DNA from 2 places in the Pseudoalteromonas sp. THAF3 genome. Region 1 is predicted to be linked to the other one. Evidence: predicted binding sites of a transcription regulator. Region 1 holds the regulator's gene; the other holds the start of a gene.

What was found. The regulator LexA, encoded in region 1, represses DNA repair genes until DNA is damaged. The targets are predictions, from matches to a motif close to TACTGTATNNNNATACAGTA.
Region 2: the regulator LexA is predicted to act here: its motif matches at 5,160-5,179, upstream of dinG (ATP-dependent DNA helicase DinG).

Annotation. Positions count from the first base shown of each region.
Region 1 covers NZ_CP045418.1:2,981,523-2,998,411, forward strand. Annotated here, with positions in the region: gene FIU82_RS13965 (cytochrome c oxidase subunit 3) at 1-256, opposite strand, end outside; gene FIU82_RS13970 (cytochrome c oxidase assembly protein) at 276-818, opposite strand; gene ctaD (cytochrome c oxidase subunit I) at 818-2,392, opposite strand; gene coxB (cytochrome c oxidase subunit II) at 2,389-3,522, opposite strand; gene lexA (transcriptional repressor LexA) at 3,841-4,458, opposite strand; gene FIU82_RS13990 (HNH endonuclease family protein) at 4,678-5,427, shown strand; gene FIU82_RS13995 (STAS/SEC14 domain-containing protein) at 5,493-5,858, shown strand; gene FIU82_RS14000 (DUF924 family protein) at 5,859-6,389, opposite strand; gene grxB (glutaredoxin 2) at 6,488-7,123, shown strand; gene FIU82_RS14010 (PaaI family thioesterase) at 7,133-7,591, shown strand; gene FIU82_RS18800 (hypothetical protein) at 7,791-7,922, shown strand; gene FIU82_RS14015 (lysozyme inhibitor LprI family protein) at 7,922-8,323, shown strand; gene FIU82_RS14020 (hypothetical protein) at 9,041-10,132, opposite strand; gene lepB (signal peptidase I) at 10,713-11,564, shown strand; gene tuf (elongation factor Tu) at 11,826-13,010, opposite strand; gene fusA (elongation factor G) at 13,068-15,185, opposite strand; gene rpsG (30S ribosomal protein S7) at 15,213-15,683, opposite strand; gene rpsL (30S ribosomal protein S12) at 15,782-16,156, opposite strand; gene rpoC (DNA-directed RNA polymerase subunit beta') at 16,348-16,889, opposite strand, start outside.
Region 2 covers NZ_CP045418.1:2,038,138-2,055,026, reverse strand. Annotated here, with positions in the region: gene FIU82_RS09445 (7TM diverse intracellular signaling domain-containing protein) at 1-242, shown strand, start outside; gene rsmS (pleiotropic regulatory protein RsmS) at 303-464, opposite strand; gene FIU82_RS09435 (late competence development ComFB family protein) at 436-726, opposite strand; gene FIU82_RS09430 (histone deacetylase) at 780-1,694, opposite strand; gene FIU82_RS09425 (primosomal replication protein) at 1,691-2,299, opposite strand; gene FIU82_RS09420 (TSUP family transporter) at 2,299-3,075, opposite strand; gene dinG (ATP-dependent DNA helicase DinG) at 3,076-5,148, opposite strand; gene FIU82_RS09410 (DNA polymerase II) at 5,296-7,596, shown strand; gene FIU82_RS09405 (TonB-dependent receptor) at 7,843-10,704, shown strand; gene FIU82_RS09400 (sulfotransferase) at 10,800-12,434, shown strand; gene FIU82_RS09395 (putative 2OG-Fe(II) oxygenase) at 12,441-12,686, opposite strand; gene FIU82_RS09390 (hypothetical protein) at 12,693-12,947, opposite strand; gene FIU82_RS09385 (DUF547 domain-containing protein) at 13,283-14,488, opposite strand; gene FIU82_RS09380 (DUF3450 domain-containing protein) at 14,926-15,696, shown strand; gene FIU82_RS09375 (MotA/TolQ/ExbB proton channel family protein) at 15,703-16,889, shown strand, end outside.

The DNA.
Region 1 (16,889 bases):
GTTTAAAAGAACGATCCATTTGCGCCGAATACAAGCCACTTTGTGACTCATTAATCACATTGCGAAACCACCCCACCAGCATGTACACCAGCACCGCAATACCAGCAATAAGCCAATAGGTACCAGAGCCACCGCCTTGCTCTAACTGCATAACGCTAAGACCCGCGCCCACAGCGATAAAAAACAACGCAACAGCCCCCACTATCGGCCAGGGGCTTTGCTCCGGAACATAATATTTTTCGTATTGATTACTCATTTCGTTAACCTCGCTCGGTTTATCGCGCTTGCGCTGCGAGTAAGTCTTGTCGCTTAGCGCTGATATCAAAGAGGGTGTAAGATAGCGTTAATTCCTCATACTCCTGCGGCAACGCAGGGTCGACATAAAAGCGCAATTGGTATTCAAGCCGTTCATTGGCTTGTAGCGGCTGCTGGTCAAAGCAAAAACACGCCAATTTGTGTAAATACTTGGCTGCGAGCCCTGGAGAAACAGATGGAATAGCCTGCATGACTCTCGGCTCACCACTGGTATTCGCTGCGGCGAATGTCACCACTGTCATCGCCCCGGGTTTCACCACCACTTCTTGCTTTTGCGCTAACACTTCAAAGGGGGCACCACTTTGCGCATGGGTTGTAAAGCTCACCGTCACTTCGCGAGAGTCATCCACATGCTCGCTTTGCTGCGCCTGTTCGAGTGAGGGCTTACCATTAAGCCCTGTTACTTCGCAGAACACGTCGTAAAGCGGCACCAAGGCAAAGGCGAACGCAAACATGCCGATGACGCTGATGACTAGTTTCTTTAATAACGGTGCGTGGTTCATTACTGCACCTTAGGTGGCGTTTCAAAGGTGTGGTAGGGTGCCGGAGATGCCACCTCCCACTCCAAGCCTTCTGCGCCATCCCACACTTTCGCTGGTGCTTGCTCTCCAGCCTTGATGCACTTGAACACCACGGCAACGAACAGCAGTTGAGAGAGACCAAAGGCGAAACCACCAATACTGATAATGGCGTTAAAATCAGCAAACTGCAGCGCATAGTCTGGAATACGTCGTGGCATACCCGCCAAACCTACAAAATGCATGGGGAAGAACAGCACATTAACGCTAACCAACGACAGCCAGAAATGCCATTTCGCTAACGTGGTGCTATACATGTGCCCAGTCCATTTTGGCAGCCAGTAATAAGCAGCGGCCATAATCGAGAACACCGCCCCTGTCACTAAAACATAATGGAAGTGCGCCACCACGAAGTAGGTGTCATGGTACTGGAAATCCACTGGGGTAATTGCCAACATCAATCCTGAGAAGCCCCCGAGGGTAAACAACACAATAAAGGCGATAGCAAACATCATTGGTATTTCAAAGCTGATGGCACCGCGCCACATAGTGGCTACCCAGTTAAATACTTTTACTCCCGTTGGCACCGATATCAACATGGTCGAGTACATAAAGAACAATTCCCCGGCCAGTGGCATACCGGTGGTAAACATATGGTGGGCCCACACCACAAAAGACAGCAAGGCGATGGAGGCCGTGGCATATACCATGGACGAATAGCCGAACAGTTTTTTGCGTGAAAAGGTAGGAACTATGGTGGAGATAATGCCAAACGCTGGCAAAATCATAATGTACACTTCCGGGTGACCAAAGAACCAAAAGATATGCTGGAACATCACAGGGTCGCCACCACCGGCTGCATTGAAGAAATCAGTGCCAAAATACTTATCAGTGAGCACCATGGTCACCGCACCCGCCAACACCGGCATCACTGCAATTAATAAAAACGCAGTGATCAACCAGGTCCACACAAATAGCGGTAATTTCATCCACTTCATCCCTGGAGCACGCATATTAACGATGGTCACAATGACATTAATGGCCCCCATGATGGAACTTATCCCCATAATGTGAATGGCAAATACAAACAGGGCAGTATTGTCGTTGCTGTAGGTGGTTGATAAGGGCGCATAGAAGGTCCATCCAAAGGCTGGACCGCCGCCTTCCATAAACAGCGACAGCAATAGGATGGCAAAAGCGAATGGCAGAATCCAAAAGCTCCAGTTATTCATTCGCGGCAAAGCCATATCTGGCGCGCCAATCATCATGGGGATCATCCAGTTAGCTAAGCCCGTGAAGGCAGGCATCACGGCGCCGAAGACCATAATCAAACCATGTACTGTGGTCATTTGGTTGAAAAAATGAGGGTCAACCAGCTGAAGTCCTGGTTGGAATAACTCGGCTCGGATCACCATTGCCATGGCGCCACCGGTTAAAAACATCAACAACGAAAATAATAAGTACAAGGTGCCGATGTCTTTGTGGTTAGTAGTAAAAAGCCAGCGTTTTATTCCGGTTGCAGGCCCGTGATGTTCATGTGTTGCAGCTGCTGTACTCATTGTTCCTCCCCATCAATATAGGCCTGAATCACGCTTGGTTGAACGATGTCACCGGTTTCATTACCAAAGGCATTGCGTTGGTAAGTAACCACCGCAGCCAACTCTTTAAGCGTAAGTTGACCGACAAATGCCTGCATCGCAGTCCCTGGCTTACCGTGCACCACAATATCGATATGGTCGTTAATATCGCCGGTGGCTATTGGACTGCCTTTTATGGCGGGGAAGACTCCAGGTAAACCAAGCCCCGTAGGCTGATGACAAGCTGCGCAGCGCGTGATGTACACTTGCTCGCCCGATGCCATTAGCTCATCTTCAGAGAGGATTTGTTCTAGCAGCTCAGCATCGGCCTGCGCCTGAGCTTGCTTCGCTTGTTTCTGCTCTGCCAGCCAAGCGTCAAACTCTTCAGGGGGTTTTGCTTCTACGACCACCGGCATAAAACCGTGGTCTTTACCGCATAACTCGGCGCACTGGCCGCGATACGTACCCGGTTCGTTTACGCGTGTCCAAGCTTCGTTGATAAACCCAGGGTTAGCGTCTTTCTTTACTGCAAAATCGGGCACCCACCAAGAGTGAATGACGTCATCTGAGGTCATTAAAAAACGTACTTTTTGATTAGTGGGAATAACCAAGGGTTTATCTACTTCGAGGAGGTAATTGTCGCCCTTATTTTGCGCATTTTTGATTTGCTCTTGAGGCGTTGACAGCAGTGAGTAAAAGCCCACATCGTGGCCCATATACTCGTAGTGCCATTTCCATTGTGAACCAGTCACCTTAATAGTGATATCGGCCTTTGTTGTATCCTCCATAGCAATCAGGGTTTTGGTGGCCGGTACAGCCATGGCTATGAGAATAACAAATGGAATCGCTGTCCAAAGTATTTCTACTTTGGTGCTTTCATGAAAGGTAGCGGGGGTGACCCCTTTTGACTTGCGGTGTTTGAGCAGCGCCCAAAACATCACCGCGAAAACAACCACACCAATCACACAGCATATAATAAATATGGTCATGTGTAGTTGGTAAACATTTTCGCTAATGTCAGTTACCCCTTGGCGCAAGTTGTACTTGCTATTCGCGGACACCAATTGAGGGAATAACAGACATAGCAACATGAGGGAGCTCAGCTTCTTCATGTGTACCATCTCCTTATTGTTGCGCAATGCAAGGAAGAGGCGGTTACAGCTTAATACCCAATCTTCGTTATTATTATGCTTTTACCAGTCGACAACTTTGACCCTAAATAAACTGTTGAAAAACCGACCAGCAAAGCCTGTAATATAACCAATTAGTCAAAGATTGAGCTAATAGCAAGTTAATACACTATTTTTGTTTACGTTTTATTAATAAATTAACAGGGAGATTCAAGCTGTTAGAAAGCACTGTGGCTAAGGAGGAAACATGGGGAAAGCCCCTAATAACAGACCTATTAGAGGCAAAATAAGTAAATTTAATTACATCCAGTCGGCGTTTCGGATCACACCTACAGCTAAGCCTTCAATATTAAAGGATTCGTTCTCTAAATCGACTTCGATGGGTGTGAATTCTTCATTCTCTGCATGCAGCAGAACCTTACGCCCTGCTTTTTCTAAGCGCTTCACGGTGACATCTTCATCAACCCGCGCGACCACCACTTGGCCGTTTTCAGCCACCTGAGTGCGATGTACCGCTAATAAGTCACCATCCATAATGCCGATATCTTTCATACTCATGCCATTTACGCGCAGCAAATAATCTGCAGCAGGCTTGAACAACAATGGGTCTATCTGGCAGTGACTCTCTATATGCTGTTGGGCAAGAATGGGCTCGCCCGCAGCAACACGGCCAATTAAAGGCAGGCCCAATTGTTCGGGTTCTTCTTCCTCGACCAATTGAATACCTCGACTCGCGCCAGGCTTCATTTTGATTACGCCTTTCTTAGCCAACGCCTTAAGATGTTCTTCTGCGGCGTTAGCACTGCGAAACCCCAGTGTTTGTGCAATTTCTGCACGCGTCGGCGGCATGCCGGTATCTTTAATAAAGACTTTAATCAGCTCAAGAATTTGCGATTGGCGTTTAGTTAATGGGCGCATACAACTGGGTTTCCATACAGTACATTTAACTGTGAGTATATACAGTTAAATGAAAATCGCAAATAAAATCAGGGAATTTGCTGACCATTGCAACCTTAATTAATGCAACTTCGCTTTTATTCATATGCAACCTCACCTCATACTCATAAAGTGATAGGTGACGAATGCGCGACAATGCTTTAAAGTAGCGCTATTTTAGTCATGTTATTAAGCAGTTAGATGACTCGCCAAGGTGTATTTTCAGCGTTCCTTTTACTTATTTCGGCACTGACGATAGGTGCGTGCAAAGCCGATACGGTCAAGATGTCGCGCAGCGGCCTTTGTCACCCTGAAGACTCGGCTCATTATCAACGCACTCAATCTTTCACTCCCTATGCGAACTTAGAAAGCTGTCTAGCAGACGGTGGACGTTTACCAAAGAACTACACTAAACAAACATCAGAAAATAGTTATCATCGGGGTAACTGGCCACATTGGCTAGACACCGATCACGACTGCCAAGATGCCCGTGCTGAAGTGCTGATTGCCCAATCACACAGTGATGTAAGCTACACCACTCAAGCGCGCTGCACCGTCACCAGCGGCCAGTGGCATGACCCTTATTCGGGGCAGTTACTACGCAATGACGATGACTTAGATATAGACCATATTGTGCCGCTTAAATTTGCCTATGAACACGGTGCTGCCACCTGGAGTCGTTCGCAAAAGGCACAATTTGCCAACGATATGGAGAATTTGCTTGCTGTTGATGATGGCCTAAATCGTAGCAAAGGCGCAAAAGGCCCTTGGCAATGGTTGCCGCCGCATCAAGATTACCGCTGTCAGTACATTCAGCGCTTTAATTACATCATGAGCAAGTATGACCTTCGCTACTCGCAAAACGAAAAAGACCAAGTTCAGAGTTTGCTGCAAAGCTGCGTAGGTGAAACTTTAAACCTCAGCGCACTACCTACAACCTTGCACCAATAACCAACCGCTTGTAAGTAAATATTCTATATTGATAGAGCATCCAATGAACTCGTTGGCGAGGATATATGCTCAATATCACTATACACGAAACACACAATACCGCCCTACTCGAACCACAAGGCCAGCTGACAGCAGAAGACTTTGCAGCAGCCGTGCGTATTATCGACCCTTATATTGAACAGCATACAAAGCTACATGCTCTCATTATTGCTACTGAACACTTTCCGGGTTGGGACTCATTTGCCGCATTACTCTCTCATCTGCAATTTGTGCGCGACCATCATCAAAAGGTGAATAAAGTAGCCATTGCCACCAATTCGTTGCTTGGTAACTTTGCCCAGCACCTTGGCGCACACTTTATTCATGCAGAAGTTAAATCCTTTCGTTATGAACAACGTGAACAAGCGAAGCGCTGGGCACAAAGCCCTTAACTAAAAGCGGCTACCAGGCTGATTCAAAAACGCCTGTTCAGTGTCGCTCGATTGCCGACCGAGAATATCATTACGATGTGGATAACGCCCAAAACGGTCAATGATTTCTTTGTGAGCCAGTTCATATTTATAGTTACTTAAGGGCCGAAAAAGCTGCTCGGCCACCACATGAATCGCCTGGCTCTCACTGTGCATATAGGGCATGTATAAGAAACTACGCTCGGTATCATCAAGCTCTAAAGCAAACTTTTTCTCCACCGCATTCTGCGCCAAACATAAAGCCAGTGCATCGGTTGCAAACGCTTGGGCCGTATCGCGGAACATATTACGAGGAAACTGATCCAGCACTATAATTTCACATAACGCGCCTCGAGCAGATTTTCGCCAAGAATAAAGCTCGCCTTGGCGCGCTGCCTCGTAAGTAGGTAAAAATTGCTTTTTTACTGTGGCGTCAAAATCGGCGCTTTTTTTAAACCAATCCTGTGGACTGCTGTGAGTAAACCAAAATTCGTAAACGGATTCATATTGCATGATGATCTAATGGCGAAAGTTTGCTTTCGTCCGGCAACTATTGTTTAGTTACAGCTAAGGCCAAAAGGTAGTAATTCGCAAGCTCTGAGGTATTTTTTATGAAGCTATTTATATTTGAACATTGCCCCTATTGTATAAAGTCATTACTGGTTGCACGCGCCTTGGGGCTAGAGGTGGACGTGCGCTTCCTACTCAACGATGACGAGGCCACGCCCAACCAGTTAGTGGGTAAAAAAATAGTGCCTATTTTGGTCAAAGATGATGATACCGCGATGGCCGAAAGCTTAGATATTGCCGAGTATTTCTGTACTCTTGCCAACAAGGAGCTGTCACTGGGAGAGCACTTTAATCAAGCCCAACAGTGGGTTGAAAAGCATCTTGAAACCTTTTTACGGCTGACCTTTGTGCGTTGGCCGCAACTGGCCCTGCCGGAATACGCTATTGATACAGCTATCAGCTATTTTCGCGAGAAGAAAGAGCAGCGCTTGGGCGAATCTTTCGATAGCGTGTTAGCCAATAGCGACGCTGACATCGCCACAATGGAACACGCATTGAGTGAGTTAACATGGCTGCAAACCCCAGAACATATTACTTGGGCCGATGTGGCGTTATTTCCTTTTCTGCGCAACCTCACTGTAGTCAAAGACTTAACCTTTCCAGAGCATGTACTCAACTATGTCGATACATTAGCCACTGAACACCGAATTAAAACCTTTACCCGCGTTGCAGTTTAAGGAGTACAGATGAGTATTTGGGCCCAAGAGATTGATTTAGCCTTATGTAAAAAGCTTGATTTAGGTGTAGGTGAAAAAGGCACCTTAATGACTAAACTCGGCATTGAGATCACAGAGATAGGCGACGATTACCTGGTCGCCTGCCTCCCTGTGAGCAACGAATTATATAACCCCATGGGCATTGTTCATGGCGGCGTTTACGTGGCATTAGCCGAAACCGTGGCCAGCTACGCCGCCAATTTTGTGGTCGATACCCGCAAATACTACTGCGTCGGCCAAGAGATCAACGCCAACCACCTTAAAGCCTCACGCACCGGCACACTCAAAGCCGTGGCCAAGCCCGTGCACCTAGGCGGCCGCTCATCAGTGTGGGAGATAAAAATTTACAACAGCGCTGGCGATTTGTGTTGTATTTCAAGGATGACTGCTGCGGTGGTGGAGAAAAGAAGCAAAAGCGCTGGGCTTTAAGGCGGGATGCTCACCTGTAGGTCAGACTTCAGTCCGACAATAAATAGGCAAGGCTTTAGCCTTGCCAAAGGCGCTTTGAATTGAGCTTTTTCGGAATGTTTCTCAGGATCGGAGAGCAACGTTTAGAGCCTCTAATTAGAGACGCCTTTGTAAACTTCTTACACCAAGACTTTACTATAATCCCTCGATGAAAGCTGGTATGAATAACGACTTTAATGAGCTCATCGACTGTATTCGCAACTCCACTACTTTAAGGCTCTATGAACTGGCTAGAAATCGTGTGAAGTATTTAGAACAGCGTAAACCTAAAGCCACCGAAGGTGTGAACTAATGAAAGCATTATACTTTGCTATCATGGCATTGATTACATTTAGTTGTGCCGCTAATTCCAGTAATACAAAGCTCCATTGCGAAGATGCCACCAACAGTCTTGAACTCGAGCAATGCATAGCGCAGAAAAAAGACGAGTCCGAACACCGCCTAACAAACAAGTTAAGGCTTTTACGGGAGCAAATTCAGATGGCTTATGCTGCAGAGGCTGAATTAGGTAACACATTAATCGACCAAGTAGAAAAAACTCAATTGGCATGGAGCGATTTTAAGGCTCAAAGTTGTCAACTTGAGGCATTCGAGATTGAGCAAGGCACAAGTGCGTATGAGACCGCTATAAATAATTGTGAGTTGCGTATGAACCAAACTAGGATAAAGGCTCTTTCCCAGATACTTAATTAGCCCTTTGGAGTAGCAAGGCTGAAGCCTTGCCTACAGAGCTACCTCCCCTGTAGTTTGGGCTTTAGCCTAACCATATGTGACAAACACATTTGTGTTCTCAGCCCAGAAACCTGGAATGTATTTGTCGGTCGTAATCACAAGGCTAAAGGCCTTGCCAACAGAGTGACCTCCCCTGTAGGTTGGGCTTCAGCCTAACCATATGTGACAAACACATTTGTGTTCTCAGCCCAGAAACCTGGAATGTATTTGTCGGTCGCAATCACAAGGCTGAAGACCTTGCCAATAGAGTAACCTCTCCCTGTAGGTTGGGCTTTAGCCTAACCGTTATGTGAAAAACACATTTGTGTTCTCGGCCCAGAAATCTGGAATGTATTTGTCGGTCGCAATCACAAGGCTGAGGGCCTTGCCTACAGAGTGACCTCCCCTGTAGGTTGGGCTTTAGCCTAACCATATGTGACAAACACATTTGTGTTCTCAGCCCAGAAATCTGGAATGTATTTGTCGGTTGCAATCACAAGGCTGAAGGCCTTGCCAACAGGGTGACCTCTCCCTGTAGGTTGGGCTTCAGCCTAACCGTTATGTGAAAAACACGTTTGAACGCTAAAGCCCAAATTTTGATGATATGAGCGTCTTTGTCGATTGCAAGGCTGATGGCCTAGCCTACAAGGTAGCGCAATACACTCATCTCAATTATGATACGAGTGAGGTACCACATAGTTAAAAGCTGTATATTCGCAGAGTATTATCGTCATAGCTGAAGTGTGCCAGCTCCCGTTTTGTTGGGTGAAGGCTGAGACGACCAGGTCCAAAAGTAAGCTCACTCAGCTTAACAAACTGTCTATCGCGGTCCTGCCGATAGAGTGCAGTGTCGAACGCCTCTCCCTTGCGCTCGGTTAACACAGCATATTTACCATCACTAGAAAAGTTATGCCGACTGAGGGGGTCAATGACTTCATCAGCATTGCTTTGATATACTTCCTGCGCAGTGGCGCTATTTCCGTCCCATACAAGCCTGTAGAGCGTTTTGCCACTAAGTAGCCAAACTTTATTATTCCATTTACCTAAGCTGATATCATTCCCAAATTCCAGTTGTTGCTTTAATAGCGTATTGGTTTTGTAATTCCAAAAGCGCACTGTATCGCCTACGATGTATGCAATGATAAATTCTGCTTCATTCAGAATAATATGTGTCCGCACTTTACCTCTAACTTCGATGTCATTGATCGTTTGGGCATCAGCTAACTTCCACGCTCTAAGCAAAGTTTTATCACTTAACCATGTTGATACTTCACGTTGCATCGATAGCACTTCATATCCCATAGTAAAATCATCGCTGGGGTGAACTCCCGATACGTTAAGCATTCTAGCTGCTGCATCCAAGGAGTTAATGCGCAACAATTCATAATTACCTGAAAGTACGTAGTGGCCTGAGCGACTGACATCGAGATCATAACCTAAAGCAGGCTCAGCCTGATTAATAGATAACAACTCTCCATTATCCAACAATTTATACAGTTGCGAGCCCGCCAAAAAATACAAGGCTTCATCAGTGTAAGCCATTCTTTGCTCATCTACTGCTGGCGTTAAAGCGAGTGCCTTTAAACTTCCATCAGAAGCGACAACAAAGGCCTCCTTTCGCACAAAAGAGGACAACAGCAACGCCCCTCCGTTCGGGCTATACCCTAAATAAGACACCTTTGCATCCAAAGTTTTAGGCATCATATTTTCATGCTTAATTGTCAGCTGATCTGCCGAAAGACCAAATGAGAAAAAGCATAAAATAAGAGCTAGGAATAAGGGGTTCATCATGCAGCTACAAGCCCGTAGTAATAGGTCATAAAATCTGAAAAGGTAAGTGATCGTTGAGGGGTAACCGAATGTAATAGCAGCTTTCCTTTCGACATACCCCATGTCGCAACATGTAACTCGATCGCCTTGCTTTCATACTGCTCCAATTCGTCAAAGGGAAAACAAAAAGTTAGCATAACCAAGCTATTAACGCATTAGCAGGAGTTGCAGAAGTAACGAGCTTATAGCATCCGTATTTGCACCTCTATTTCTAGTATATGATCATGCTAAATATGGCTGGGCTAAAGACTGACCTACAACCATATGCTCATTTCTTTTTATAAGCATCAATGTATCAGCCCAATCCCTCTGCATCGACATGGATACACGGAAAATAAGGTTTAAGGTATTCAGTAAATAGCGAATAGAAACACCGCGCTTCAACCTAACTGAAAAAACACCATACCTTTGGCCTTTAATAGGAATTGTTGTAGAGTCATGACTCCCACCATGGAGAATAAGATATACAAGGATAAGTATGACAACTCAAAAACAGCTATGGAAACCAAATACTTGGGTTTCAGTCATTTTAGGTGTTTTTATGCAACCTTTCGCGTTCCTTTATGTTAACAGAGGACAATTACTTTTCGCATATTTGGGCCTTTTTGCACTGGTCGCTCTATTAGGCCCCAAGCTGACACCTTTTTTACCTAGCTACATCGATCTCGCATTTTTATTACTTATATTGATGTTCATCCACACTCTTTGGCTCGCAAAAAACTATGACAGCAACCAACCCCGTAGTTGGTATGCTAACTGGTGGATATCGCTGTTAGGTTTCATCCTATTTCTGGTACTTATATTGTTTACGCGAATCAATGCCTTTGAATTGTTTGCTGCACCATCCTCTTCAATGAGCCCTACGTTAACGCCTAATAGCGTTGTGGTGGTAAATAAGCTCGGTTATGAAAATCATCGCTTAGCGGGCATTCAACTAAAAAAAGAATCCCCTTCCAAAAGGCCTCAGCGAGGTAGTCTTATTGTCTTTCAGTTCCCAGAGCAGCTTAGTATCAACTACATAAGTCGCGTTGTTGGCCTGCCCGGGGATACAATAGCGCTGAAGGGCAAGCAAGTATTCATTCAACCCGCGTGCGATACGCTTGATGCTCAATGTGCACCTATGCGAGCTCTGCCTCAAATTGAGCAAGGCGCAATAAGCGAGCCGCCGTATCAGGGTTATTCAGAGTCGATAGAGGAACACACTTATAATATCTGGCTAAACAAACATGCTTCCCCACGAACTGAGCGATATTATCAAGGAAAATCAAAGTGGAAAGTGCCGGATAATCACTACTTTGTGCTCGGAGATAACCGTGATAATAGCTTAGATAGCCGCTATTGGGGCTTCGTTCCGGTAGGCAACATCATAGGTGAGGTAGCATTGAGCTGGTAGACGCTCTCATTGCGACGCAATGATATCAAGAGGAATGAGTGAGTATAGATTCGCAGATACAGTTGAATCTCACTACGCTGTGAATAATTGGTTGTGACTAGGCACTGCCTCTTGAATGTGACCGTCTTGGGCGGTTGCAAGGCTGAAGCCTTGCCTACCACATCAGCCCCTGTGGGTTGGGCTTTAGCCTAACCTACAACAACACCCAAATTTCAGGCATAAAAAAGGTCGCCTAAGCGACCTTTTTCTCGAGAGTAGCTATTACTCTACGATTGATGCTACAACACCAGCACCAACTGTACGGCCACCTTCACGGATTGCGAAACGTAGACCTTCATCCATCGCGATTGGGCAGATTAGCTCTACTACCATCTTGATGTTGTCACCTGGCATTACCATTTCTACGCCTTCTGGTAGCTGGATGTCACCAGTTACGTCAGTTGTACGGAAGTAGAACTGTGGACGGTAGCCTTTGAAGAATGGCGTGTGACGACCACCTTCATCTTTAGACAGTACGTATACTTCTGCTTCGAACTTCGTGTGCGGAGTGATTGTGCCTGGAGCTGCTAGTACTTGACCACGCTCTACTTCGTCACGCTTAGTACCACGTAGTAGGGCACCAATGTTCTCACCTGCACGGCCTTCGTCTAGAAGCTTACGGAACATCTCAACACCTGTACACGTTGTCTTCGTAGTTTCTTTGATACCTACGATTTCAACTTCGTCGTTCACGTTGATGATACCCGCTTCTACACGACCAGTTACTACTGTACCACGACCCTGGATTGAGAATACGTCTTCGATAGGCATGATGAATGGCTTATCGATGTCACGCTCTGGCTCTGGGATGTAAGAATCTAGTGCTTCTGCAAGCTCTACAATCTTGTCTTCCCACTCTTTCTCGCCTTCTAGCGCTTTAAGAGCTGAACCTTGGATTAGTGGTAGGTCGTCACCTGGGAAGTCGTACTCTGAAAGTAGTTCACGTACTTCCATTTCTACTAGCTCTAGTAGCTCTTCGTCATCAACCATGTCACATTTGTTCATGAATACGATGATGTAAGGTACGCCAACCTGACGAGATAGTAGGATGTGCTCACGTGTTTGTGGCATAGGACCGTCAGTAGCCGCAACTACTAGGATCGCGCCGTCCATCTGTGCAGCACCTGTGATCATGTTTTTAACGTAGTCAGCGTGTCCTGGACAGTCAACGTGTGCATAGTGACGTGTCGGAGTGTCGTACTCTACGTGTGAAGTTGCGATTGTGATACCACGCTCACGCTCTTCTGGAGCGTTATCGATTTGTGCGAAATCACGTGCTACACCACCGTATACTTTTGCTAGTACGTTAGTGATCGCTGCAGTTAGAGTTGTTTTACCGTGGTCAACGTGGCCGATTGTACCTACGTTTACGTGCGGTTTCGAACGTTCAAACTTTTCTTTTGCCATTTTCAAAATTCCTATAAAGAAATTAAAGTCCGACCCGAAGATCGGACCGAACTCAAATTACTTAACAGCGCGAGCTGCAATAATTCCATCAGCTACATTTTTAGCCGCTTCTGCGTACTTGAGGAATTCCATCGAGTACGAGGCACGACCTTGTGTAGCTGATCGTAAGTCAGTTGCATAACCGAACATTTCTGAAAGTGGTACTTCGGCGTTCACTTGTTTTAAGCCGCCTGGTGCCTCTTCCATTCCTTCGATCATACCGCGACGACGGTTTAGGTCGCCTACAACATCACCCATGTTTACTTCAGGAGTGATCACTTCTACCTTCATGATAGGCTCTAACAACACGGGGTTCGCTTCAAGCGCGCCGTTACGCATTGCCATTGCACCTGCGATCTTAAAGGCCATTTCGTTGGAGTCGACATCGTGGAACGAGCCATCGAATAACGTCGCTTTAACGCCCAGAAGCGGATAACCAGCAAGAACACCTTGCTCCATCTGCTCGTGGAGACCTTTTTCTACCGCTGGAATATATTCCTTCGGTACAGTACCACCAACGATTTCGTTAACGAACTCGAATGTTGGTGCTTCTTCATCGCTAATATCAAGCGGTTCAAGTTTGACCCAAACATGACCATATTGGCCACGACCACCCGATTGACGAACAAACTTACCCTCAACCTTAACGGCTGAACGAATCGCCTCACGGTAGGCAACCTGAGGTTTACCAACGTTACATTCAACTTTGAATTCACGCTTCATACGGTCGACGATAATATCTAGGTGTAATTCACCCATACCAGAGATAATAGTCTGGCCAGATTCTTCGTCTGTTTGTACGCGGAAAGAAGGATCTTCTGCCGCTAGTTTACCTAGCGCGATACCCATCTTTTCCTGGTCTGCCTTGGTTTTTGGCTCTACCGCAACAGAGATCACCGGCTCTGGGAATTCCATACGCTCTAGCGTAATGATTGCATTCCCGTCACACAGGGTATCACCTGTTGTTACGTCTTTGAGACCAATCGCAGCGGCGATATCGCCGGCACGAACTTCTTTGATCTCTTCACGTGAGTTTGAGTGCATCTGGACGATACGACCGAAGCGCTCACGCTTTGATTTAACTGGGTTATATACCGTGTCACCCTGGGCAACTGTGCCTGAGTACACACGGAAGAAGGTTAGCGTGCCTACGAACGGGTCGGTAGCAATTTTAAAGGCCAATGCTGAGAAAGGCGCTTTGTCATCTGCTGGACGCGTGTCTTCAGTCTCGCCATCATCAAGAACACCTTGAATCGGTTTAACTTCGGTAGGTGAAGGCATGTATTCAATCACGGCATCAAGCATCGCTTGCACGCCTTTGTTCTTGAACGCACTGCCGCAACTCATCAGCACAATTTCGTTGCTTAGAGTACGAGCACGAAGGCCTTGCTTGATCTCAGCTTCGCTGAGCTCACCTTCTTCTAAATATTTGTCCATTAGCTCTTCATTGGCCTCAGCCGCCGCTTCCACAAGAAGTGAGCGGTATTCTTCGGCTTGGTCTTGAAGCTCTGCCGGGATCTCCTCAAATGTGAATGACATCCCCTGGTCCGCTTCGTTCCAGTTGATGGCTTTCATCTTGATAAGATCAATTACACCTTTAAAGTCTTCTTCAGTACCAATAGGCAGCTGAATCGGAACAGGAGTTGCACCCAGACGGGTTTTCACCTGATCTACAACCGACAAAAAGTCGGCGCCAATACGGTCCATTTTATTTACGAAGATCATACGTGGAACTTCGTATTTATTGGCCTGACGCCAGACGGTTTCTGTCTGTGGCTGTACACCTGATGAAGCACAAAGCACGACAACAGCACCATCAAGTACACGCAGTGAACGCTCAACTTCAATGGTGAAGTCTACGTGCCCTGGGGTATCGATGATATTGATGCGATGGTCGTCAAATTGCGCGTCCATCCCTTTCCAGAAACAAGTGGTCGCAGCAGACGTGATAGTAATACCACGCTCCTGCTCTTGCTCCATCCAGTCCATAGTTGCAGCACCATCGTGTACCTCACCAATTTTGTGAGATAGGCCCGTGTAAAAAAGTACACGTTCCGTCGTGGTGGTTTTACCTGCATCTACGTGAGCACAAATACCGATATTGCGGTAGCGCTCAATTGGAGTTGTACGTGCCATATAATCCTCTTAAAGGTTAAGGACAGATTACCAACGGTAATGAGCGAATGCTTTGTTCGCTTCAGCCATACGGTGAACGTCTTCACGTTTCTTAACCGCAGTGCCTTTGTTATCAGCTGCGTCGATCATCTCTTGAGCCAGACGAAGGCCCATAGATTTTTCACCACGCTTACGTGCAGCTTCAACCAACCAACGCATACCTAGTGCGTTGCGGCGAACTGGACGAACTTCAACTGGTACTTGGTACGTTGAACCACCTACACGGCGAGATTTAACCTCTACCTGTGGGCGAACGTTTTCAAGTGCAGACTCAAAGATTTCTAGGTGCGGTTTGCCTGATTTCTCAGCAGCCACGTCTAGCGCACCATAAACGATGTTTTCAGCAGTAGACTTTTTGCCGTCAAGCATTACTACGTTGACGAACTTTGCAAGTAATTCTGATCCGAACTTAGGATCTGGAAGAATTTTACGTTGACCTATTACGCGTCTTCTAGGCATTTTATCTCTCCGATTTCTTCAGGTCTGTTTTTTGAACAGATTCCCAAAACTAATATTTAATTAAAACTTAAGTGCTTGGCCTTACTAACGGAGAACCATTAGCCCTTAGGACGTTTTGCACCGTACTTAGAACGACCTTGTTTACGGTCATTTACGCCGGCACAGTCAAGTGCACCGCGAACAGTGTGGAAACGTACACCAGGTAAGTCTTTAACACGACCACCACGGATAAGGATTACACTGTGCTCTTGAAGGTTGTGGCCTTCACCACCGATGTAAGATGTTACTTCGAAACCGTTTGTTAAACGTACACGGGCTACTTTACGTAGAGCCGAGTTTGGTTTCTTAGGAGTAGTGGTATATACACGAGTACATACACCACGCTTTTGTGGACATGCCTTAAGCGCGGCTGAGTTACTAGTTGTAACCTTGCTGCGACGTGGCTTGCGCACTAGCTGGTTAATAGTTGCCATCAAATAGCTCCTGATGAAAAATTAAAGTTACTACTGAAATTAAAAATTCCGCCCAATTTACACACTGCGATAACACCAGCGAGTAAAAGGGTGGCGGAATTTTAATGAGCAAAGTTTAGCCTGTCAACCAAAACAACGCCGAGAGCGGTATTATACCGCCCTCAGCGTGACTTAATTATGAAATTAAGCGGTTATTCTTGGTCGCCAGACAAATCTGCATTAAGTGCATCAGTCAGTGCTTGGGTTGCTTCCTCGGCACTTACTGTTGGCTCAAGCAGTTCCTCTGCATTCTGTTTACGACGATTTTGGCGGTCTTGGTGATACGCAAAGCCAGTACCGGCTGGGATCAAGCGACCCACGATTACGTTTTCTTTCAGACCGCGAAGTTCATCGCTCTTACCATTTACAGCGGCTTCAGTTAGGACACGTGTAGTCTCCTGGAACGAGGCTGCTGAAATGAATGATTCGGTTGCCAATGACGCTTTGGTAATACCCATTAGCTGAATTTCATACTTCGCTGGGATCTTACCTTCAGCTTCAAGTTCACGGTTTGCGATGCTTACGCGTGCAACTTCAACCTGTTCACCGGCTAGGAATTCAGTGTCGCCACCGTCAAGGATGATACATTTACGTAGCATCTGACGAATTACAGTTTCGATGTGCTTATCGTTAATCTTTACACCTTGCAGACGGTAAACGTCTTGCACTTCATTAACGATGTAGTTAGCAACAT
Region 2 (16,889 bases), 940 kb from region 1:
GGGTGCAGCTAGAAAACCAATCCAGATATGGGGACCTGATCGGGCTTGGTAAGTCGGTTCATGCCCTTAAAGGAAGCGCTGCAATGTTTGGTTTCGAGCAGCTTCAAGCGTTAGCGGAGCAAGCGGATAAAATATTAAAAAGTGAGCACCCGGAACAGGCTATGGGGTTAATTGATGGCCTCATCGCAGAGCTGGCTAAGCTTGAGCACGATGCGCTTAAGCGCGACCCGAACTTATGTTAATGGGTCGCTTTTTCAAGTTAAAGCAAGCGAGGACAGTTGACGCGGTTTAGATTAGACGACTCAGTCTGATTGTAATCGCCTTTGCATATCTTGGCGCACAATATCCAGTGCCGCGAGCGCGGTACTTGGTTCAATGTCGTTTTGTTCCAACAGCATGATTAGGTCTACGGCTAATTTTACTTCTTCTGGTGCGTTATCGAGATTGTTCTCGGGTTTGGGCATGACTTCCTCGCTTTGCGATTAGGCTTAAGGCTACTTTTACGGCGGCCTCAACCTTCTCCTGCATTTGCTCAGCCTCAGCTGTGGATAGGTAAAATGCCATGTCAACATCAAAGCGAATATAGCGGGGTGGAAGTTGATTGAGCACCGTACAACATAGGTCCGCTAGTGTATCGCTGTCATACATATGCTGCAATTGTTGGCGATCGATTTCCTCTAATACCAACTTTTCGTAATAATTGTGGACGTCGTCATGTAGTTTCATAACTCACTGTTTTCCCGTAACTATACCATCTTAATTAGCATAGCTCAGGTTACCTAACTGTCCAATATAAAGCACTGATGAAATTGCTCTACAAGTTGCCAATGTACTTTGACAAGCTGCTCTACATTGCGTTGATATCCGCCGCCAAGCATAGTGCAAATTGGGATTTGATGGTGTTTAGCATGAGTAAGCACCTGAGCATCACGGGCGCCGACACCGGCCAAGCTTAGGCTCAGGGTTCCTAACTCGTCATCGCTGTGTACATCGGCCCCGGCATTATAGAAAATAATATCCGGGCGATGCAGACGCTGCGTTAACTTTAGCGCTTGTGTGAGTGTCTCCAAGTAAACACGGTCGTCGCAATGCAAGGGCAGAGCAAAGTCGTAGTCTGAGCTTTGCTTGATGCGTGGAAAGTTGCGCTCACCATGCAATGACAAGGTTGTAATGGCGTCGTCCCTTTCAGCGATGGCGGCGCTGCCATCACCTTGGTGAACATCTAAATCAATAATAAGGGCGTTATCAATGAGCCCCACTTGATACAAATATCGAGCTGCGGTGATAGCATCATTAAAAATACAAAAGCCACTGCCATAGTTGCCAAAGGCATGGTGGTAACCGCCCGCTAAATTCATCGCGGCCCCGTCTTTAAGTGCCGCTTGGGCTGCGCCCAAAGTGTTGCCAACTGATTGTAGGGTGCGCTCTACCAATGCGTCGCTGTGGCAAAAGCCGATGCGTTTTTGCGCTTTATCCGCCAACGTGCCAGTGATGAACTGATTAACATAGTCAGCATCATGAGCAAGCTCTAACGTGCTCACCGAGATAGGTTCGGCGCAACTAATAGTAAAACCTGATTTGAGTTCTGGGTGTGCGCACAGCATGTCGAAGAGTTGTTGATATTTACTGATTGGAAAACGATGGTGAGCAGGTAGGTCGAGCTGAGAGTAGATAGGGTGATAAAATAATTTCATCGTATCGCTTGTTTCTCTGCTAATTGTATTTTTTCTTCACAGGCGCTAATGGCCTTACGACAGCGTCCTAAGCGTGCGTGCAGCGCTAAGACTTCCTGATTTAACTTAGCAACGGTGGTGGCATCAGCGCCATGCATCTGTTGTTTGCGGTCGTCAATCATTTGCCCCAAGCGACGTTCAAATTCGTGATTTTTAGCCAGCTCTTGATAAAGCTCATTGGTTGGCTGAATAATTTTTTTCACCGCTTTTTGGTACTTTTTTGCCCTCGCCGTAGGTGTATTTTCTTTCGCCCACACAGAGGTTGCTTTAAGCACTTTGACGATGGCTTCTATTTGCTCGGTAATGTGCGTGAGAGCGAAACCATATTGATGACGACCTTGATGCTCAAGGCTTCTCGTGAGTCTTTCAAGTTGCGTTTGCACTTCATCAACGTAATCAACGAGCAGCATACTTTTGCTATTAAACACACTGCGATCGAACAATGCATGTTTGGATTGCATAAAACGATTTTTAGCAAACCAATTGGCTTTATCAAACTGTTCAGCATCGCTGCGCAGACGCTCCAGTTGTTGCTGTAATCGCGCTAATGCATGGCCAGAGCTCATTATAAATAAGCCTCATAGACGAGTTTCAGTGCTAGCACAATAACAACGGTGTTAAATACCGGGCGGATCATTTTTGAGCCGAAGCGAATAGCTGAATGAGCCCCGAGCCAGGCCCCTAACATCAAGAATAACCCCATGGTGGCGCCGAGTAAGAAGTTAACATGACCGAGTGCTACAAAGGTGATCAGCGAAATAAAGTTACTGACAAAATTCATCGAGCGGGCTAAACCGCAATTGATCAACAGGCTCATTTTATAAAGGAGGCTATTTGACGCGGTCCAGAATGTGCCCGTGCCCGGGCCAGCCATGCCATCGAAAAAGCCTAAGGCTAAGCCTTGGAGCCACTGTTTTATACGCATAGCGCCAGAGAGCAGCGGTAAATCGTTACTTTGCTGTGGACTGAGCTTGCCAAATAAGGAGTAGATAGCGACGGCGATGATCACCACAGGAATGAGTTTGTTGAGAAACTCGGTGCTCATACTATCGACCAATAAGGTGCCTAGGGTAGCGCCGATAGCGGTGGCTAGAATCGACGCAGCCCAGAATTTAGGGTCGAACAAACGTTTACGGTAATAGGTGACACTGGCTGTCAGTGAGCCAAAACTGGCCGCTAACTTGTTAGTCCCCAGAGTTAAGTGCGGGGGTAATCCGGCAGTAAGTAGGGCAGGTACGGTTAACATACCGCCGCCGCCGGCGATAGCATCTATAAAGCCTGCAGCAAGGGCTACGGCGCATAAAATGGCCCAAGTCGATGGGTCGAGAGCTAGTTCAAACATCTAATAATCTATTTTTCGTTTAAAGGGCGGCAAGGTATCGAGCATGGCTTTACCATAACGCTTGGTGATTAAGCGGCGGTCGAAAATGGTAATAACACCACTGTCTCTTTCTTTGCGCAGCAGTCTACCACAGCTTTGTACTAATTTCTTGGCGGCGTCCGGTACGGTAATGGATAAAAACGGGTTGCCTCCTTTTTGCTCTACAAACTCTGCTTGCGCTTCTTCAATCGGTGAGGTGGGCACCGCAAACGGGATTTTTGTGATCACTAGATTAGTCAGGTAATCGCCTGGCAAATCGAGGCCTTCAGACAAACTTTGGGTGCCAAACAGCACACTGCCTTGGGCATCATCAATACGGCGCTTATGGCGTCGGATCAGTGTATCCCGAGAGAGCTCGCCTTGCATTAAAATATCCCACCCTTGTTTACGCAAACGCTCTGCGACATGGTGCATTTGCCAATAGGAAGCAAACAACACCAGATTGGCTTTGGATTTATCTAGGGTATTGGGCAGTGCTTTGGCAAGGTAATCGCTAAACGCTTTGTCGGTTGGTTCACACTCGGTTTTGGGAATATGCAGCTGCGCTTGATTGGGGTAATCAAACGGTGAGGGCACCTTGATAAACTTAACTCCTTGCTCTGAGCGTAGCCCGCTTTCATGGGCAAAATGTTCAAAGGAGCCCAAGACGCTGAGCGTGGCCGAGCACAATACCGCTCCTGCACACTCGCGCCATAATTTATCTTTGAGGTAAAACCCCACTTCAATAGGGCAGTCACTCAGGAGGTAGTCATGGTGGTTTTTATACTCCATGCGCTTTATCCACCTGGCATGGGGAACGCTTTCGCTTTCTTTAGCATAACTTTGCCACAGCTTTTGTAGCGTTTCTAAACGGGCTATATATTGCCCACTTTCGGCTAAAATAGGGTCAGCAATAAACGGCTTCACATCGCCATCATTTACGTCGCTACTGAGCGCTTCGTGCATCTTGTTGAGGGTGCGTAGTGCCGTTTTACTGGCTTCACTGATATCTTTGGCTTGCACTGTGAGCTGTTGGGGCAGCACTCCGTGAGAGAAACGATAGGTGTCGTCTTCGGTATATTGAAAGTCTGCACTATCAAGCATACTCAGCACGGCTTTCATGCCTCTGGCCACATCATCAAGGGCATCATTGAGTTTAAACTGGCTACCTGATGCGCTGGCGCTAAAAATGGTTTGCGCCATTTTGCCGCTGAATTTGAGTAGTTTCTCGAGCCAATCCTGAGTCCCTTTTAAGGTGGCTGCTGCAGATGAAAAGTCGCGAGTGATATGCGGTAAGTGGTGCGCTTCATCAATGACATAAATACAGTTTTCTGGCTCCGGCAAAATCACGCCACCGCCGAGCTCCAAGTCGGCCAACAATAGACTGTGGTTGGCCACTAACACATCCATTTGCGCTATTTTTTGCCGCGCAAGATGGAAAGGGCAGGTTTGGTGTGCTTTCATCTGCCGTTGGCAGGCATGCTTATCACAGGCAATAAGGTGCCATACGCGATCTGGGATCACGTCGGCCCATGAGTCTCGGTCACCTTGCCACTGTTTGTTTTGGTAAGCATCATGCAGCTGATGCAGGCATTTTTGCTCCATGTCACTCAAAGGAGAGTTTAAAGTGGGCATCAACGCGAGTTGCTCTTGTTCGCCATTGACGGCGTTATGGAGCTTATGGGCGCAGATATAGCGCCCCCGGCCTTTGACCAAATCATAACTAAAAGTAAGACCGCTGTGCTGGGCAAAAAAGGGTAACTCTTTATAGAGCAACTGCTCTTGCAAGGCCACTGTAGCGGTTGCAATCACCAGCTTTTTATTACGTTTGAGTGCCAGTGGTAAGGCACCTAAGCAATATGCCAAAGATTTGCCGGTTCCGGTTCCGGCTTCGACCACGCAAATGCGTTGCTTTTTGTCATATTCACCAGCGAGTGTTTTTGCTATTTCTGCGACCAAGTAGTTTTGGCTAGCACGAGGGCGATAATCGTCCATGCTTGAAGCTATCCGCTGATGAGCGTTTCGGATTGTTTTTTTCAGCGGATCGGATAGCATGGTGTATCAACTTATGTATATATTTACAGTGCGACCATTTTAGAGTGTGGCTGCATATGACTCAAGTGACAATTCACTTATGTCGTGATGCTTGGGCAAAACATAGAAAACAACGCGCTGTATTTACTCACTTCTATAGGTATTCGGTTGGCTCCAATAGCAGGGTTTATCCTTTCCGCGCAAACACGGCAACTGAGCGATGGTATCAGCCATGTCTTTTGGCTTGCTACAGACAACGGCCCAGTTAAAGCACAAGCTGTCGCTGAGTCTGCGGTATTTTTCGTTGCCCAATCGCAGCAGCAGCGAGTGATAAAATTGCTCCAAGCCGCTAATTTGCCTTGTGATATACGCGCAGTAACGCTGCACTCTTTTGCCGGTAAACCCATGGCAGGGTGTTATTTTACGCACTTGAATCAGTTTTATGCAGCGCGAGAACAGCTTAAAGAGCAGGGGATTACGTTATACGAAGATGATATCCGCGCGCACGAGCGTTTCTTAATGGAGCGATTTATTCGCGGCGGCGTTTGGGTAGACGGCACCTCCAGTGCTAATGGCTCCTTAGTCCAAGCGCGGTTTAAAAGCCATCCTCACTACCGGCCCACTTTGCGGGTTTTATCGCTGGATATTGAATGCAGTGGCGATGGTGTGCTTTACAGTGTTGGCTTGGTAAGTGAACGGTTTAAAAAGGTGCTGATGGTTGGGCGTAGCACCGAAGAGCGTCCGTGGCTTGAATATGTTGAGGATGAGGCCGCTTTGCTCGTGCGGTTACAAGAGCACATACACCATATAGACCCTGATGTGATCGTTGGTTGGAATGTGGTCGACTTTGACTTTCAGCTGCTGTGCTATCGCGCTCAACAATTGGGTATTCGTCTTAATTTAGGACGCAATAACGAGGCGGTTGTGTGGCGCGGAGGAAAAGTCGCTAAGCTTATAGTTCCCGGGCGCGCTGTACTTGATGGCATTGATATGCTTAAAAACGCCACATATTACTACCCCAGCTTTGCCCTTGATAATGTTGCCCACGAAATCCTTGGCGAGCGAAAGCTTATCGAAAACAAAGACAAAGTTTCCGAGATTTCCCGGCTTTTCAACGAAGATAAACTGCAACTTGCTGAATATAACTTAAAAGACTGTGAGCTTGTATTAGCCATCTTTGCTCGTCTTGAATTGGTCGACTTTGCTATTGTGCGGACCCAGCTTACAGGGCTGCCATTGGAACGGCTAGGAGGGTCGGTGGCGGCGTTCACTAACCTTTATTTGCCATTGTTACATCGCAGTGGTTATGTGGCTCCTAATTTAGGCGATCATGGATTGACCTTCGACAGCCCAGGCGGTTATGTGATGGACTCGGTGCCCGGTCTTTATCAAAATGTTGCAGTTCTTGACTTTAAAAGCCTTTATCCGAGTATTATTCGTACCTTTTGTATCGATCCCATGGGCTTAATAGAAGGGCTCAATGCTCCTGATGACGCAATTGCTGGGTATCATGAGGCATTTTTTTCTCGCAGCAAACATCATCTTCCTGATTTGGTTGCCAGCCTCGCACAGGCCCGCCAAGAGGCCAAAAAGCACCGCGACCCTCATCTTCAGCAAGCTATTAAGATTATCATGAACAGCCTATACGGCGTGCTTGGCTCAAAAGGTTGTCGCTTTTATGACCCTAGACTAGCCAGTTCGATTACCCTGCGCGGGCACGATATTATGCAAACAACGCGACAGTGGCTGATTGAATATGGTGTTGATGTGATTTACGGCGATACCGACTCTACCTTTATCGCACTACCCGAAGAGCTTAGTGACGAACAAAGTCATACGTTAGCCAAAGAGTTAGTGATAAAAATTAACAACCGTTGGCGGCAAACACTTGAACAAAACTATGGAATACCTAGCTATTTGGAGCTTGAATACGAAAGCCTATATCGACCTTTTTTTATGCCCAAGGCAAGGCATAAAGACGTGGGAACGAAGAAACGTTACACTGGTTTATTGGTCCAGAAGCACCGAGAGCTCGTTTTTAAAGGCATGGAGTCGGTGCGTAGCGATTGGACGCCACTGGCGAGAAAGTTTCAAGGTGAACTGTTTCAAGGATTATTCACTGGTGCAAACCTGCAACATATCGTTGATAATTATGTTAACACTTTAAAGAAAGGGGATAGCGCTCAGCTCTTAACTTATGCCAAACGCTTAGGCAAAAACCCTGATGAATACACCAAAGCAACCCCCCCTCATGTGAAAGCTGCACGAAATAGTACTCAAAGTTACACTAAAGGTGATTGGGTTGAGTACGTTATAACAGTTGATGGTCCTCGCTGCACCCCTAGCAGTAGGCCACTGGACTTAGCACATTACCTTGAGAAACAGCTAAAACCCATCATCGATGATATTGCTGATGTGTGCGACGCATCGCTTCACTGCCCTCTAGATAGTCAGTTTACATTAATTTAATCTTAAAGACCTGCTATTTACATGCTGATTTGGTTTGCTCCAGATTTCCAATATGGTGTCGTGTTGTTCTGTCTGTTTTTTGATTGCTTGTTACTTTTGGAGGTGTTTTGTTAATTTGGTGTTGACCCTAGATTCTTTAATTGTTTATTATCGTAACCAAAGTGCATTACTTAGTGCATTTAATTACAAACGGTTAACAGCCGAGATAAAAACAATCACGTCTACAAGTGATCCAGGGAGAATCTAATGTTAAATAGCAAAATCGCAAAATCAGTGCGTTTAGCACTCGTTTTTGGTGCTGCTTCAACAGCAGGCATTTCAGCAAGTGCCATTGCTGCTGAAGAAGGTGCTGATGATGTTGAGCGTATCGAAGTAACCGGTTCGCGTATCAAACGTACTGATCTTGAAACAGCTACTCCAGTACAAGTAACCTCTGCAGAAGATATCGCTATGTCGGGCTTTACCCGCGTCGAAGATATCATGAATAACCTGCCGCAAATCGAGGCATCGCAAACTGCGTTCCAATCAAATGGCGCAACCGGTACAGCAACGCTTGACCTTCGTGGTATGGGTCCTCAGCGTACACTAGTACTTATCAATGGTCGCCGTGCACAGGCTGGTGGTATTTACACACAATCAGCTGATATTAACCAAATTCCAGCTGCACTAATTAAACGCGTTGAAGTAATGACCGGTGGTGGTTCAACAACTTATGGTGCTGATGCAGTAGCGGGTGTTGTTAACTTCGTAATGAATGATGATTTCGAAGGTTTCCAAGTTGATATAGGCGGCTCTGCGTACCAACACGATAATGACAATGAGTACATGCAAGGGTTGATGGACGAGAAGGGCTTCGAATACCCAAGCGGCAGCGATGGTTTTGATGGCGCGGCGTTCGATTTTAGTGCAACACTTGGCGGCACCTTTGATGGTGGTAAAGGTCATGCAGTTGGTTATGTAACCTACACCAAGCAAAATGAATTGCGTCAAGGAGCGCGTGACTACTCTTCATGTGCATTGAACGCCGCAGGTACTGAGTGTGGTGGTTCTGCCAACGCTATTGTGCCAAATTTCTTTATTGCTCCGCTTAATGGTCCTGGTGGTACTTATAACGCTAGTGAAGAGGTTTTCTGGAACTTAACCCCGGATGGAACGTTTGTCCCTGATGATGGCTCCAACCGCTATAACTATGCGCCAGTCAACCATTTTATGCGTCCTGATGAGCGTCATACCTTTGGTTTATTTGCTAACTATGAAATTAATGAGCACTTCAACCCTTATCTAGAGACAATGTTCATGCGAGACCGTACAGGCGCGCAAATCGCTGAGTCTGGAACGTTCTTTGATACGGCGTATGAGTTGCCAATCTCTAGTCCATTGTTTTCTGATGCTCAACGCCAACAATTTAAAGATGCGTTTGGAATTGGCGACGATGACTCTATAGGTGCTTATATTGGTAAGCGAAATGTTGAAGGTGGTCCTCGTACCGATGAGCTAGAGCATAGTTCTTTCCGAATGGTACTTGGTACACGTGGTGAGCTGAGCGATCTTTGGACGTATGATGTGACTGCTCAATACGGCTCAACGTCGTCGTCGTCAGCATATATCAATGACTTCTTTGGTCCACGTATTACCACAGCGCTTTCAGCGAATGGTGAAAGCTGTGCTGACACAGAGGGATGTATTCCTTACGAGGTGTTTACTTACGAGGGCGTGACTCCTGAAGCGGCTGCAGCATTAACAGGTACAGCTATCTTGAATGGTGTTACTGAACAGCTCATCCTAGGTGGTTTCGTATCAGGTGAATTTGATTACTCGCTACCGAGCTCTGATTACCCAATCGCAGCAGTATTTGGTGCAGAGTACCGTGAAGAAACCTTCGAACGTACAGCGGATGAAGTATACGCGCAAGGTCTTCTTCTAGGTCAAGGTGGCACAACTAAGAGTTTGGAAGGTAGTTACGATGTAACTGAATTTTACACAGAGGTAAGTTTACCAATTGTTGAGGGTAAAGCCGGCTTCGAAAACTTCACTCTTGATTTAGCTTATCGTTGGTCAGATTACAGCACCTCAGGCTCTGAGCCTGCTTATAAAGCCGCAATTAACTGGGATATCACGTCAGACTGGAAAGTTCGCGCTAGTTATAACCGTGCGGTACGTGCTGCTAACAATGGCGAATTGTTTGCGCAAGAAACAACAGGCCTTTGGGAAGGTTCAGACCCTTGTGCCGGAGCTACACCAGAGCTAAGTGCTGCGCAGTGTGCAAACACAGGTGTAACAGCAGCTCAGTACGGTACAATTAATCCTAGTCCGGCTTCTCAGTACAATGGACTTTTCGGAGGAAATCAGGAGTTAAAACCTGAAATCGCCGATACAGTTACTTTTGGTTTGGTAGCTGAGCCAATTGAAGGATTAAACTTCACTATTGACTACTGGGATATCGAACTAGAAGGTGCAATTGATAATATTGATCCTCTAATTATATTAGAGCAATGTGCAAAAACTGGTGACGCATCATTTTGCGACAATGTACAACGTACTCCAGGAAATGGCAGCCTATGGGTAGGTAGTGGTCAAATTACATCCTTTGACGTTAACTTAGGTCAGCTAACGTGGGAAGGTATTGATCTGTCTGCCAACTATGATTTTGAGGTTGCTGGTGGCACTTTATCGACTAACCTTCTTGGCTCCTATTTCATTACTAAAGAGTATGACAACGTACCGGGAATTTCTGACATTTACGATTGTGTAAGCAATCTCAATGATGGTTGTTTCGCGCAACCTGAGTGGCGTCACGTGTTCACTATGGACTACGATACGGGAAGTTTCTGGCGTGCAACTTTGAAATGGCGTTATTATGGTGAAGTCAGTGACTACACAGGTCCTGATACGCTTGTTCAAGATGGTATCAGTTCACAAAGTTACTTAGACCTTAAAGGTAGCTTCACTATCAATGATTACACCAGCGTATTAGTGGGTGTTAATAACATCATGGATAAAGAGCCACCATTAGTAGGCGGTTCACTTTCTACCAACGGTAATGCGATTGCGGGTTTCTACGACACATTAGGTCGTTATTTCCACGCAAACGTAACATTCAAGTTCTAAACTTGTTTAATGTCTGAAAAAGCGAGCTTCGGCTCGCTTTTTTTGTTGCTAAATTTTAATATTAATAATCCTAATTTATGGTTTTTGGAGGCCGCTTGACTAGCTTGCAACATGCCGCAGCGCTATTAAAAGAAGACAATAAAAAGCAAGCCATTACTCTGCTCCAAGAGTTGGCTAAGAAAACCGACAAAAAAGAGCCTGCGTTTCGCCAATTACTGCGTTTAGCCTTAGCAGAGCAGCACTGGGAGGAAGCGAAAAACTATGTTGTGTGTTTACAGCAACTAAACCCGAGTAGTCGCGAGTACCGTCAAGTTATTATGGATATCGGTACGCGTTTGGGAGACTTCGCTTTTATTTTCGCTGGATATGAGCGTTATCTGCAGTGTCATGACACCGACGACACAGCACATTTCAATTGTGGGTATTACGCCCGCAAGGCGAGACGTCCTAAAATAGCGATAGCGCACTTTAAGCGCGCCTTAGAGCTCGGCATTGAAGACCCTCATGAGGTGCATCTCAATCTGGCGTTAGTGTACTCCGAGCTGTTACTCGACCCAGAGACCGCGCAACAGTGGCTAGGTAAAGCATTGGAGCTAAAACCTGATTATGTTGATGCACTCTTTAACCTAGCTGCGATCAAAGAGTTTGCCGGAGACAGACGTGCTGCAAAGCAATTGTTTGAACAGGTACTGACCATTGACGCGCAGCACCCATTGGCACTGTCGCGACTTGCGGACCTTGATCAGTTCAATACTGAGTCGGCGCACAATTATGTGACTCGATGCCAAGATGTGATGACTAATATGCCCGCGCAACTAAGGTGTGATTTACACTATAGTTGTGGCAAAGCGCTCGATGATGCGAAACTGTATGAACAGGCATGGATGCATTACTATCAAGCTAACACTGTCAATAAGCAATCTCTTGCACCTTTCAATGTCGCTTCACTTGAGCATACTGAACGAAATATTTTTGCCCGCGCTGAACATATATCTCAGTTAGCCGCGCAAGACTCGCCATCAGTACAGCCAATCATCATTTGTGGTATGTTCCGCTCGGGGTCGACCCTAGTAGAACAAATATTAGGCGCTAGCGGCTGTATTCAGGCTGGTGGTGAGTTGGAGTTTGTACATCGCCAGCTTTTTGAGCTCACCAACAAACCAACTCAATTGCTAAATAAAGCAGGGACGCCGGATTTCGCTCAAGCGTATGATGACTTGTTAGTGAGTGTGGCGAAAGGGCACGATTGGGTTACTGATAAGCGGCCCGAAAATTACCTCTATATAGACATATTAAAGCAGCTCTACCCCGGCTTAAAAGTGATATGGACGCAACGTGATTTAAGAGACAACGCGCTTTCAGCTTACTTTCAGCGCTTGGGGCCGAGCCTTAACTATGCAACTGACCTTGATAACATTCGCCATATGTATGAACATCAACAGCGCCTCAAAGCGCACTGGCATCAGCAGTACGGCAATGACATCATTACTGTCGAGTATGAAAAACTAGTAGCGCAGCCGGAGCAAGTGCTCACGACATTGTTTTCTCAGCTAGGTATCCAGTATAACGGAGAGGCAGAGCGCTTTCATAATCAGCGCTCACATGTCAGAACTGCAAGCGTATGGCAAGTTAGAAAGCCTTTGTATAGCTCATCCGTCGGCCGTTTTGAGCATTATAAAGAGGCGATTTTAGCGCAGCGCGCATTCCCCTATTTCAGTGAACTGCTGTGAGCCGGTTCAAGCGGTTGGCATAATGTCTGTGGGCAAGGTGATACGCGGTTGTTCGCTGGTGATAGGGTAGGTGCCATGCCACAGGTAGCTTGGGAAAATAATAATCCGCCCCGACTGTGAGCAAATGAGTTTATTTATCTGCTCTCGCTCACCTAAATTCAAACAGGTTTCTCCAAGGCGCAGCCACCCACTTCGTATGGGATCGTTCTCATGCATTGACTGCGGTACTTGAATATAAGCCGGGGCTGAAATCCATCTTTAGGGGTGGATATGGTTGCGATGATAACCGCCTTTTCCAAGCTGTACCGACCAACTGCCATTGACTTTAAACTGGCCATAGTTACGTCTATAAAGGGAATGTGAACGATCGGTTGGTAGAGATGCTAAATATTCTGTAATGGCTAGGTGCAATGCCCATTTGTATTCTTTTATGAGCACATAATTAGGAAACAGCAAGTTACCTGAAGTTTGTGTGCCTAATTCAACGCTTAGATCTAATGGTTGTTTGGTCACTTTACGGTGCTTGGCTGTTAAAAGCGCTGAGAGTTCTGATAAAAAGCTAGGTAGTCGAGAAAGCTAGCAGGCGTAGGTAATGATTTAATCTTAACCGTGTGCTCGTAGTCCGACAGCTATTGCTCATCAGCAGTGTACTAATAACCCTGATTAATTTTGCAGTTGGTTAGGCTAATTTGGAAACGAGCTGTACAGGGTGTAAACTGACGGCATCTCGAAACTAGGTATGTATAAAAATACTTATTTTGATAAAGCGCGAGCACCGTTAATAGCTCAATACAGCATTGAGAAGTCAATCTCACTTCATGGTAACGTCTCAATGCTGCATTTGAAATTTAGTCTTTTGACTTTTCCTTTTTCACTCTATCAATATCTTTGATTTCCACAGAGCCGGCAGCCAATTCCTGTTTCTCCTTTAGTTTACGCAGAATTTCTGCTTGCTCAGGAGTAAAGCGACCAAAGTTCGCTGTGCGTGTTTGCATAGTTTGTGATACCACGCCCACGTTTTGTGCACCTAAACCGCCATCCGCGCCCGCCATACCCGTAGCTTGTCCACCAGAACCATTGACAACAGCATCGAGCATTCCTGCTTGATTATTAGCTACGCCGCTACCTATTTGGCGGGCTGAACTGGTTAAGTCGGCGAGTGTGTAATCTTCAATTTCAATCTCCACTTTTTCAACGTTACGTAGGTCATATTCGAATTGGCCTTTAGCATAAATAGCAATATGGCGTTTCAAGTCATCTTGAAGCTGAGGGAAATAAAATGTGGCTTGTCGGTAATACTGCGACACTTCAAGTATTTCATCATCAATTTGAGCGCCGCGATTTGAATTAATGAACTCTTCTGCGCGTTTTTCTAGTTGCTTATATACAGTGGCCCCTTTAAACGCTGTGGGATGAAGGCTGGGGCTGCCAATGTAACCTTGATAGAAGCCATAGATGACATTCGGCTTTTCTGAGAAATTGGGATACACAATACGTTGCTGGATGTCATTGAGTGAAAGTGGGTGGCCCGCAACGGTAATGAGTTTAGCGTCAAGGAGCCCTTCATCTTCAATTTCATCATCTAATGAGTGCAGCGGATAACGCTTAACCAGCTGCTCTAACAGAGTCATGTTATAAAGATTGAGCCAATAGGCGAGCTGCTCTTTCTTATTAAGCTCACTTAGGGGCATTTCTTGCGGTAAGTTTTCCAGGCTTTCTCTTATTTTAGTGAGTGCGAGCTTTAGATCAGACTTTTTGACTCCCTCGAAATAAAAGCGATTAGCTTCAAGCGCTGTTGCTTTATTACGACCCGATGTCATGCGCGTGCCGATAGTTTGCTCGCTTTTCAAGCGCGAGCGATCCGACATTCCCGTGTTAACAACGGTCATCGCTAACAGTTGGTCAATATCATCGTATGCGACTTCAAATTGGGAATTCCATTTGAAACCACCGAAGGCCTGCGCCAATGTTTGCTCCTTAGCTTGCTGTGCCAAGCTTGGAGCACTGCATACAAATATAAGCACGGTGGTGAGTACAGTGGTGAATCTAAACATAGAAGGTCCTTGTTATTTATTGTTATATAGTTGCCTTATGTTGATTGCGAGCAACACAGAGTAACTAACCTACACCTACCAAGTAGGTGTGAGACTACTTATAAAAGGTACAAATGGCCGATATAGACTGACTTAGTAAGCAACTTACCGCTAATACCTCACTTACTGTAAAAAAAAAGAAATTTAACTTTTCATTTCCAAATTATGTCAATGCCCAGTATAGCGGCTTATAAGTAGAATTGATTTGTTAAAAATATGTTTAAACCAAAAAAGTAAGACGAAATCAAGGAAAATTGCGATAAACATCAAGTTGACAGCACTGGAACCTTTTAGCATTATTGGCAAGTTGGTATCAGTAGAAAGATACCTAGGTTGGTTTGTCACAAGGCAAGCTAATTAAAATTCAAAAAGTAACATTACTTAATTGGTTGGGAACTATGTCTGTTAAAATCAGAAAGAGTCTTGTAGCTTCTGCGTTGGTTGGCGCAGCTGCACTTGCAAGCAACAATGTGATGGCAGATCCGTTGAATGACATCCACAAAGCGGGTGCAACTATCCAAACGGCTGCTAAAAAGTCTCAAACTAAAATCGATAACATCTATGGTCAAACGCAAGAGCTAATCGCTGATTACCGCGCGACTGTTGATGAAACTGAAATCATGAAGGTCTATAACGACCACGTTCAGCGTCTAGTTGATGATCAAAATTCACAAATTGAATCACTAGAGCGTCAGATTGCAGGTATCGACAAAACTAAACAAAACGTTGTGCCTTTGATGTATCGCATGATCGATACGCTTGAGCAATTCATCAAAGCGGACGTTCCGTTTAATACCGAAGATCGCCTAGCTCGCGTTGAAAAGCTACGTGAAATCATGAGCAGTGCTTCTGTAACGACTTCAGAGAAGTTCCGTCAGGTACTTGAAGCATACATGGTTGAGAAAGACTACAGCACGACAATGGTTGCTGACCAAGGTAGCCTGAATATCGACGGTCGTGACATCTCTGTAGACTTCGCACGTCTAGGTCGTATTGCTTATGTTGCGCAATCATTCGACCAGAAGAATGCTTGGGTGTGGAACAACAGCACTAAGCAGTGGGAAGCTTTGGGTGAAGAATTCCTAAAGCCTGTTAAAGAGACAATCCGTATGGCCCGTAAACAGGCTGCACCGGATCTTGTTAAACTTCCAATCTTCGGCGCGGAGTAATAGAGAATGAAGAAACTATTTAAAGGTTTTGCTGTTGCAGCAGTACTATCAGTTTCTGCCGGTGCTGCGCTTAACGCTCATGCAAACACAGAAGTACTTGACCAGATCCTTGATCAAGTTAAAAAAGAGCGTATCTCTGAAGGCAAACTAAACAAACAGCGTGAACAAGAGTTCTTGTCTGCACGCGCTGACAAGCAAGCGTTGCTTAACCAAGCAAAACGTGAACTTGCAGCAGAAAAGGCACGTGGCGAGCGTCTACAAAAAGAGTATGCTCAAAACGAAGTAACCCTAGCGGAAAAAGAGCAAGCGCTTGAAAACGCAAAAGGTACACTAGGTGAGATGTTCGGTGTTGTACGTCGTGCAGCGCAAGAAACCATTGGTTCAATCGAAGCGTCACTAGTTAGTGCTGAAAAGCCTGGCCGTGCTGAAATTCTTCGTTCACTAGCGGCAGCGAAAGAGCTACCAACTACACGTGAACTAGAAGAGCTTTGGATTGCCCTACAAACTGAAATGACTGAGTCTGCGAAAGTTTCTTCTTTCGAAGCTGAAGTTTCAGAGCTAGACGGTTCAACATCAACTAAGCAAGTAACTCGTATCGGTAACTTTAACCTTATTACTGATGACGGTTATTTAGTTTACTCTGCTGAAAACCAAGCGATTCAACCGCTAGGTCGTCAGCCAGACGGTTTCGTACTTGATTCAGCGAAAGACCTAATCGGTACTTCAGCAGACCAGTACACAGGCTTTTACATTGACCCAACTCGTGGCTCAATCCTGCGTCTGAACACGCAAAAAGCTACACCTGAAGAGCGCTTCCACCAAGGTGAAGAAGTAGGTTACATCATCGCTGTACTACTAGTGATTGGTCTACTTATCGCTGTTGTGCGCCTAATCGACCTAACTATCGTTTCAGGTAAAATCAAGAGTCAGCTTAAGAACACCAGCTCACCTTCAGAAGGTAACCCGCTGGGCCGTATTCTTAAAGTTTACCACGACAACAAAAACCAAGACGTTGAAAACCTTGAGCTTAAACTAGACGAAGCGATTCTACGTGAAACGCCACGTATCGAAGCGGGTATCAACATCATCAAGATCTTAGCTGCTATCGCGCCGCTACTAGGTCTACTTGGTACCGTTGTTGGTATGATCAACACCTTCCAACAAATTACCTTGTTCGGTACAGGTGATCCGAA